One region of the Oceanisphaera sp. IT1-181 genome, then DNA from elsewhere that is predicted to be linked to it. Evidence: predicted binding sites of a transcription regulator. Region 1 holds the regulator's gene; each other region holds the start of a gene.

The links. The regulator LexA, encoded in region 1, represses DNA repair genes until DNA is damaged. The targets are predictions, from matches to a motif close to ANCTGTNTNNNNANACAGNT.
Region 2: a site for LexA is predicted at 1,031-1,050, ahead of R0134_RS06165 (DUF4250 domain-containing protein). Genes of this name have one in related genera too.
Region 3: a site for LexA is predicted at 809-828, ahead of R0134_RS07350 (YebG family protein). Genes of this name have one in related genera too.
Region 4: a site for LexA is predicted at 1,097-1,116, ahead of R0134_RS03060 (metal-dependent hydrolase). Genes of this name have one in related genera too.

Annotation. Positions count from the first base shown of each region.
Region 1 covers NZ_CP136856.1:3,284,590-3,286,792, forward strand. Annotated here, with positions in the region: gene coxB (cytochrome c oxidase subunit II) at 1-385, opposite strand, end outside; gene lexA (transcriptional repressor LexA) at 693-1,304, opposite strand; gene ubiA (4-hydroxybenzoate octaprenyltransferase) at 1,456-2,203, opposite strand, start outside.
Region 2 covers NZ_CP136856.1:1,341,664-1,343,866, forward strand. Annotated here, with positions in the region: gene hemH (ferrochelatase) at 1-444, shown strand, start outside; gene R0134_RS06160 (hypothetical protein) at 576-926, opposite strand; gene R0134_RS06165 (DUF4250 domain-containing protein) at 1,228-1,425, shown strand; gene R0134_RS06170 (thiopurine S-methyltransferase) at 1,503-2,186, shown strand.
Region 3 covers NZ_CP136856.1:1,619,052-1,621,254, forward strand. Annotated here, with positions in the region: gene R0134_RS07345 (Bcr/CflA family multidrug efflux MFS transporter) at 1-480, opposite strand, end outside; gene R0134_RS07350 (YebG family protein) at 841-1,179, shown strand; gene R0134_RS07355 (ABC transporter ATP-binding protein) at 1,349-2,203, opposite strand, start outside.
Region 4 covers NZ_CP136856.1:673,128-675,330, forward strand. Annotated here, with positions in the region: gene R0134_RS03050 (MarR family transcriptional regulator) at 1-267, opposite strand, end outside; gene R0134_RS03055 (YaeQ family protein) at 412-948, opposite strand; gene R0134_RS03060 (metal-dependent hydrolase) at 1,183-1,857, shown strand; gene R0134_RS03065 (phosphoribosylaminoimidazolesuccinocarboxamide synthase) at 1,957-2,203, shown strand, end outside.

The sequences.
Region 1 (2,203 bases):
TGTAATGCCACTTCCACTGAGAAGCCGTAACTTGCACCGTCAGATCTGATTGGCTGGCATCTTCCATGGCGATTAGGGTGTGAGTAGCCGGAATAGCCATGCTTACCAAGATAACGAAGGGGATCAGAGTCCAGATGATTTCTACTTTAGTACTTTCGTGAAACTGTGCGGCTTGTGCCCCTTTGGCTTTGCGATGATGAATGATGGCCCAAAACATAATGCCAAACACAATCACCCCAATCACCACACAGATCAGTAATATGGTCATGTGCAGGCCATACACTTTTTGGCTGATATCAGTCACGCCGGGGGTCATATTTAAACGAGTTTGTGCTCGTAGCGGCAGGGTTATAAGTAAAGAAAACAGCAGCAGAATCGACTTCACTACGCACCCCCAAGTTTCATCCTGAATATTGGCGTTCTGACGTTCTGTGATTATGCGAGTCGGCCTCGTACTCTTATGCAGTACTTGCAATGCCGACGTTAGGAGTAAGTAAAGCATAGCTGAGCGATATGTGCGGAATTTTTGTGCGAAGATAAAATAAGAACAGCATGCCGATGTTGGCTAAGCGCTCAAAGTAAGCCCCTGAACAGAGGCAGATATGGCTTGAGCGGGCGATAGGCTCAGCAATAGAGCAAAAAAAGCGTGAGCTAGCTTAAGCTAGTCTCACGCTAAAATATAAGGTGATTTTTTAAAAGTCTGAATTGCGGATCACGCCCACAGCTAAGCCTTCGATGATCAGCTCTTGGCTGCGCAAGTCAATTTCGATGGGGCTCAGCTCTTCGTTTTCCGGCAATAAGCTGACCTTATTACCCTTACGTTGAAAGCGCTTCACCGTCACCTCATCGTCTAAGCGCGCCACCACGACTTGGCCATTGCGCACTTCTTGCGTCTTATGTACCGCCAGTAGATCCCCATCCATGATGCCGATATTCTTCATGCTCATGCCTTGAACACGGAGCAAAAAGTCGGCGGCCGGATGAAACAGCGCGGGATCCAGCTGGTAATGACTTTCTATGTGCTGTTGCGCCAAAATTGGCTCGCCTGCGGCCACGCGGCCAATCAGTGGCAAGCCCGTTTCTTCTGGCTCATCTTCAATCAGACGAATCCCCCGAGACGTACCCGGCATCATGGTAATCACACCTTTTCTGGCCAACGCTTTAAGGTGTTCTTCGGCGGCATTCGCGGATTTAAACCCCAAGATACCGGCAATTTCGGCACGGGTCGGTGGCATACCGGTTTGCTGAATATGATCTTTAATAATGTCCAGTACCTGAGACTGGCGAAGCGTGAGCGCTTTCATAAGGCACCTGTTTTTATATACAGTTAACTGTCAGTATATCCAGTATGCGCAACAGAGCAAGCATAAAATCCTGCGCCCATGGCCTCAGCCTCAATCAGGCCATCATTCTCTGTTATCTGCGGCTAATCACCGCCTAAAGCAGGGTCAGTACTTAGAGCAACGTCAGTACTAGGCCGACAAACACCAGCATGCCCACATAGTTGTTATTCAAGAAAGCTCGAAAACAAGCCGCACGCTCTCGGTCGCGGATCAGTCGCTGTTGAAACACAAATAAGCCTGCCGCGCCTAATAAGCTCCAGTAAAAGAAGGCGCCTAAGGCAAACGATTGGCCGGCCGCCACCAAGAGCATCAGCGTCAGTAACTGCAATACGCCGACGATCAGCTTATCGCGGCGACCAAATAAGATGGCGGTGGATTTAACGCCAATTTGCAAGTCGTCATCCCTGTCCACCATGGCATACATGGTGTCGTAGGCGATGGTCCACGTTAGGTTGGCGGCAAATAACAGCCATAACCCTAGCGGCAAGCTGTTACTTTCTGCGGCAAATGCCATGGGAATGGCCCACGAAAAAGCAATGCCCAAAAACAGTTGCGGCAAGTGTGTGTAGCGTTTCATAAAAGGATACAGCGCCGCCCAGCCAAGGCCCGCCACCGACAGCAAAATGGTCAGTTTATTGGTGGTGAGCACCAGTAAGAAAGAAATCCCCACCAACAAGGAAAAAAAGCCGAGTGCTTGGCGCTCCGTAAGCTCACCCGTGACCAAGGGCCGCCCATTGGTACGCTTCACATGGCCATCAATATGGCGATCCGCATAATCATTGATCACGCACCCCGCCGAGCGCATCGAAAACACGCCCACGATAAACACTAACAGTAGCCACCAAGACGGGCGCCCGTCA
Region 2 (2,203 bases), 1.6 Mb from region 1:
TCGGTGCGCGCCAGCTGGCAAGAGCACGGTAAAACGGAATTATTACTGCTTTCGTATCACGGTATTCCAAAGCGCTTTGAAGACCAAGGCGACCCGTATGGTCAGCAGTGTCACCGCACTTCAGAATTGCTTGCCGCCGAACTGGGGCTTGCGCCTCATCAATGGCGCACCACTTTTCAGTCGCGTTTTGGCCGTGAAGAATGGCTGCAGCCTTACACAGATGCAGTAATGGCGAAATTACCGAGCGAAGGTATTAAAAATATCAGTGTCATTTGCCCGGCATTTTCTGCGGACTGCTTAGAAACACTTGAAGAGATCTCCAGTGAAAACAAGGAGTATTTCATGGAGGCAGGCGGCGAGCAGTATCATTATATTCCCGCACTTAACGATAATCCTGCCCATATCCGCATGATGATGGACTTGGTGTGTCGGGAAATAGCTTAAAACGTAGCCGTAAGCTTTAAGCCGTAAGAAAAAGATTATTTAAACATACACACAGCGCTTGAGCCTCCAGCGCTGTGTTTTTAAGAAAAATCCCCCTGTATGCTCTTGAGCGGTATGCTTCTAGCTTCTAGTTAATGCTTCATATCTTCATCTGTAGTTGCATAGCGCTGATGCGACTTATATAAGCTTAAAGTACTGCTGACCACTTGAGATCCTTTCCAGCACACTACGGCGGCAATACTGCTGCTACTCATGGCTTGCGCGAGCAATGTCGCGGAGGCTTTCTTGGCTTCAATAACGCGAGCTGGGTTGATCCCTGCATTGATTAAGGCTTGGCGAGACAAAGGTGCGGGGGCGTTAGCGACCAAGATCCAGCCCTTATTGTCTTGGCTGATCAGCGCTAAATTAATCAGTAAACGAGCTTGTTGCACAGGGCTCCAGTGGTTGATGCTGACTTGAGGAGTTTGCATTTGAGTGGTCATAGCAAGTGATCCCCAAGCCGTAAATGAGCAAGTCTTAGATGGACAAGGCTTTGGACGAGATAGCAGTAAAGTGGCCATAGCAATGTGTGTTCCCTGTGATTAACTACTGTGTATACATACAGTAATGATCCTTTCATCAGAGATCAAGTAAACACTGGTTAAATTCACAGTATTACCATGCAAGCAGTGGGTTGAGTACAGCGTAAAGATTGCATACAGTCAGGGCGATTAATTACGACGTTCAATGCCGCTACTCAAGGTTTATTTGATGATTTTCTTTACAGAGAAGGAGGATTAAAGCATGGATAAATCAGTACTGGAGAGCATGGATAGCCACATGGTGCTCAGCATTTTAAATGAAAAACTGCGCTTAGAATGTGACAGCCTCACCACACTTATCTCACGCTATGATTTGAATACTAACTGGCTAATATCGAGCATGAATCAGATCGGCTTTCACTATGATGCCGTCAGCAATCAATTTAAGCCGATTATCTGACCGCGGGCCTGAGCTCGATAGGCAGGCAGACGCAGTGCTAGTTTACTGTTATTTATTACGGAATAGGTCACGATATTATGGACGCAGAATTTTGGCATCAACGCTGGCAAACCGCGCGCATTGGATTTCATCGCGAGCAGATTAACGCGCAACTTATCGAAGTTTGGCCAACGCTTAAGCTGGCCAAACAGAGCCAAGTGCTAGTGCCCTTATGCGGTAAAAGCAAAGATATGTTGTGGCTCGCCGAGGGGGGCCATGAAGTGAGCGGCTTTGAGTTATCGCCCTTGGCGATAGCGGACTTTTTTGCTGAGGCAAGTCTTACGCCCACCCAAAGCGCCGTCGGCCCTTACCAATGTTGGCAAGCTGAGCAGCTACAAATTTATCAGGGTGACTTTTTTCAGGTAGATAAGTTTCAGGCGCATCAGCTGGGGCAACAGTTTGATGCCGCCTACGATAGGGCAGCCTTGATCGCCTTGCCCAAAGAGATGCGAGCGCAATATGTCGAACTATTAGCGCGCCTACTCAAACCTGGGGCCAGCTTATTGTTAGTCACGGTACATTATGCGCCGGAGCAACAGCAAGTTCCGCCATTTTCCGTTGATGAACAAGCGGTACGGACCTTGTTTACCCCTTACTTCAGCGTAGAAACCCGTGGCCGCACGGTAGAGGGCCAAGCTAACCCCAGAGTGGCCAGCGGTGAACTGAGCTTTTTCGATGAGTTGTGTTTTGTGTTGGTTAGAAATAGTGAAGAGTTTAAATGACCACCCCTTTGTCATTG
Region 3 (2,203 bases), 1.7 Mb from region 1:
ACCAAACCAGTGGGCCAAATGTCCACCCAGCATGGGGGCGATTAAAGGGGCGAGCGTCATCACTAGCGTGATATAGGACATGGTGCGGGCAAAGTCTTCACGATTAAATAAGTCGCGCACTAAGGCTTGCACTACCACTGCTGAAGCCGCGCCGGCAAAGCCTTGAGCGGCGCGCAGCCAAGTCAGGCTTTCTACGCTGGTGGCCATGGCACAGAGCATGGCGGCGATGGCGAACACGACCATGCCACCTAATAGCACGGGGCGGCGGCCTTTGGCATCGGACCAGGGGCCAAACAACAATTGACCCAAGGCAAAGCCACCGGTGTAGGCGGCGAGGGTGGCTTGCACGCGATGGGAGTTAGTGCCCAACGTTTCTGCGATAGCCGGCATGGCCGGCAGATACATGTCGATGGCGAGCGGGGTAAGGGCGGAAACGGCGCCGAGCAAGATAATTAACGGTAACGATGCATTAGCAGACATACGTCGCGCAGTCCTCCAAGCAAACAAGCGCTCCCTGCGGTTGTCGACAAAAATAAAGCAAAAAAAGCCAGGTACGAAATCCATGTACCTGGCCTAGGGGAATGGCTCATCTATTGAGCCGTGCGCTAGTGCGACGCCACAATTGCGGCGTCACCCTTCAAACTATCGACCACAATAGCGAAGCTTGCCAGTCCCGAATGTAAAAACAGCCCAGTATAAGCTTAAGCGGGCCGCAAAGTCATAACCCGGTGCCAATATAAACATAAAAATGGACTCAATCATTTACCTTGGTTAATACGCGAGGCTTGCAACTGAGAGTACATAATATTACTGTATGCCCATACAGATAAGGAGTCAGTTATGGCAGTGACAATACAGTATCTCGTGGTTAGAAACGGAATCGAAAAAATGACGTTTACCAATAAAAAAGAAGCCGATGCCTACGATCGTCTACTCGACTTGGCAGAACACTTAGATGAAGTGCTTGAGCGCGCACCGATCTCATTAAATGAAACCGATCGCGAAGCCCTGGCGTTATTCTTGGCCGAAAACCAAGACCTGCTCAGTGGCCCGAAAAAGCAGCCCGCCAAAAAGGGCGCTAAGCCCGTCAGTAAAACCGCAGACGATACAGATCTTAACATTGACGACGAACAGGACGTTAACGCTAGCTCAGACGACCAAATTCACGCAGTAGCGTAGCAACAGCGCCTTACGCTGTACGCCGTCCGTTAAAAACAGACCGCCGGACAATGTGAGTAGGAATGAGGGGGGTGAGTAAAGCTAAGCTCCCTTTCTCCTTCCCACCTCTCATTCTTAAATGTCTTTGGCGGATAGCGTAAAGCGGTCGACGTAAAGCGCTATCCTCGAATCAATTATACAAAGTCCGATACAAGCCTTCTTGCGCCAGTAATTCATGGTGGGTGCCAGACTGGCTGATTTTCCCGTCTTCAAATACTAATACTCGATCCGCTTGGCGTACCGAGCTTAAACGGTGGGCGACAATCAAGGTAGTGCGTCCGCGCAAGAAGTCTTCCAGTGCCGCATGCAGCTTGTTTTCGGTGTCCGTATCCAGTGCTGAAGTGGCTTCATCTAAGATAACGATGGCAGGATTTTTCAACACCATGCGTGCTATGGCTAAGCGCTGCTGCTGACCACCAGAGAGTTTCATACCGCGCCGGCCCACTTGGGTGTCGAGCCCCTCGGTCATCTCGGACACCACCTCAAATAATTGCGCCACTTTTAGTGCCTGCCACAAGGCCGCATCCTTATGTTCATCGCCTAAGCACAAGTTGGCGCGTACAGTATCGTTAAACAGCACCGGTTGTTGTAGCACGGTGGCAATGTGCTCGCGAATAGTGGGAAAGCCAATTTGCTGGCTGCTTACGCCACCAAAGCGGATCTCTCCCGTATCTGCCGGATACAAGCCTAATAACAATTGAATAAAAGTCGACTTACCGCCGCCACTGGCCCCCACTAATGCCACTTTTTCGCCGGCGTTAATGTGCAGATTCACTTCATCCAGTACCTTACGCTCACCGTTATAAGAAAAGCTTAAGTCCTGCACGCTAATGGGCAGGGTAGTGACGCCCAGAAATGGATTCGCAGGTGATTGCCCCTGTTCTGATGCATTGGGTTGTGCACAAGCTGCAGCAAGGGGGGCCAGTTCGCTGTCAGTGTCGGTATCTGTGCCTAAGGCCAGCATATTATTGATGCGCTTGAGGGC
Region 4 (2,203 bases), 960 kb from region 1:
GACTTTACGCTTATCGGTTTGGCTGCGTTCGCGGCGCACTAACAGTTTTTGTTCGAGTCTATCTATGATGGTGGTAGCGGTTGCTTGACTCATATGAGTTGCTTGCGCCAATTTACGCATCGTAATGTCGCCGTGCTCGCTGATCGATTGCAGTAACAGGAGTTGCGGGCCAGTGAGGCCGGACTCTTTACTGAGTTGACGGGAGTGCAGGTCAATTGCGCGAATAATCTGGCGCAGAGCCACCAGCATATCTTCATGTTTTTCCAAGGTCTTACGGCCGCCGATGGTTATCTGAATTTGGCCGAACCATAGCGCAAAATCACGCTTTTTTAAAGTCCAACCAGATAAAGCCTTGAGTAAGCGCCTTACGCGTTACGTACGGCGTAGCGCGTTATCTCGTTTTATAGCGCCCTAGCGCCACTTCTCGAGTTGCAGGTCTAGGCTGTGCTCGCCATCGGTAAGCTGTAGGTCGGTTTCTTGTAAGGTGGCAAATAAGTCAATGCTGCGCTGACATAACGCTGCCAAGGCGGCGGGCTGGGGCTCTGTTAAATGATAAATGGCCAGCCGAGGAAGTGCCGTTAACTCGGACTTATGCTTGTCCCACCACAGCTCGGCGCTGCGGCCACCATAGCTATATACTAAGACTCGCTCAGCGCGCGATAACGCTTGTTTGATGCGCTTTACGCTGGGCTCACCCAGCTCAATCCAGCTTAAGATACGGCCATCGGGTGATTTGAGCCACAGCTCGGGTTCGTCGTCTGTGCTTAAGCCTTTAGTGAAGCTCAAGTCTGGGTCTGCGTGGCGAATAAACGCCAATAAACGCACCATGAGTCGAGTATTGGTCTCCGACGGATGCTGTGCCACGGTCAGGCTATGCTCTTGGTAATAATGGCGATGTAAATCGCTGATATTCAGACGAACTTTATGCAGTGTGGCAGACAGAGCCATGGTGTTTACTCATATAAAAAGCGCTATGTTAACGGCAAGCTCCAAGTAAAGCCACGCCCTTTGGGCCGTTAAAAGGCGCGGCGTGAAGGGCGAGGTGTGAGCAGTCAGACATGCCGCGTAAGGCTTAGCGCGTGTTTTATCGTATGAGTCCTGTTTTTTTATCCAGTACCTTTTGTTTTTTTATTCAAGACCGACTGTTACACTTTGCGCCCTTTATTCGCCTGGAAATTGGTGATGGCTGATTTTAAAACCCATGTACAAGTAGCCTCTGTGGTGTCCGGCGTGTTGGCCAGTGCCTTAGCCTGGACCGAGCTGGTGAGCCTGCCCGAGGCCTGTTTATTATGGTTAACCGGCTCTTTGGGCGGCATTATGCCGGATATCGACTCTGATACGTCGCGCTCGATTCAAATCATTTTTCGTTTGTTTGGCATCTTGGCCAGCACGCTGATGTTGTTATATGGCCGCCAGTATTTACCCTTGCTCGATACCTTGCTGCTGAGTGGCGCTGCATATTTTTTGGTGCGTTATCCCTTTTGCTGGGCATTTGCCAAGCTCACTGTGCACCGCGCCAGTTTGCACTCTTTATTGGCCAACATGGTGTTTGCGGTGGCGGCCGTGGTGCTCAGTCATCATCTGTTTCATTTAAGTGTTGAGCAGTCTTGGCTGATGGGGCTGTTTATGTTTATCGGTGCCTTAATACATCTGTTGCTCGATGAGATGTACAGCATAGATTTGGAAGGGCGACGGCTAAAAAAATCCTTTGGCACCGCCTTAAAAGTCATGCAGTGGCCCGCCCATTTACCTAACTTAGGCTTGTTGGCGTTATTGTGGCTTGGGTTGTGGCTGGCGCCGTCGCCCGCACCCTTATTAGTCGTGTTAAGGCAACTTTTGCCGCTGCCTCTTAGCTGATAAGATAATGCGGCTGGCATGACTCGCTACCCCTCACTTAATACTAATAATGAGTAGCGGCACCGGCGCTTCCCCCATACCACACACAGGACACAACAGATGAGCCTTGCAGACCAGGTGTTGGCCGTAAATAACGACCTACCGATCCGTACCCAGCAAGCTGTACACAGCGGAAAGGTGCGCTCCGTTTACTGGCTAACCGCCGCTGACAGTCGCCGTTTGATAAAAGAGAAAGGCTACAATGTGGCTGCCGATGCGCCCTTGGCCATCATGGTGATCAGCGACCGTATCTCGGCGTTTGATTGCATTTGGCACGGTGAAGAGGGCATGCAAGGCGTGCCCGGTA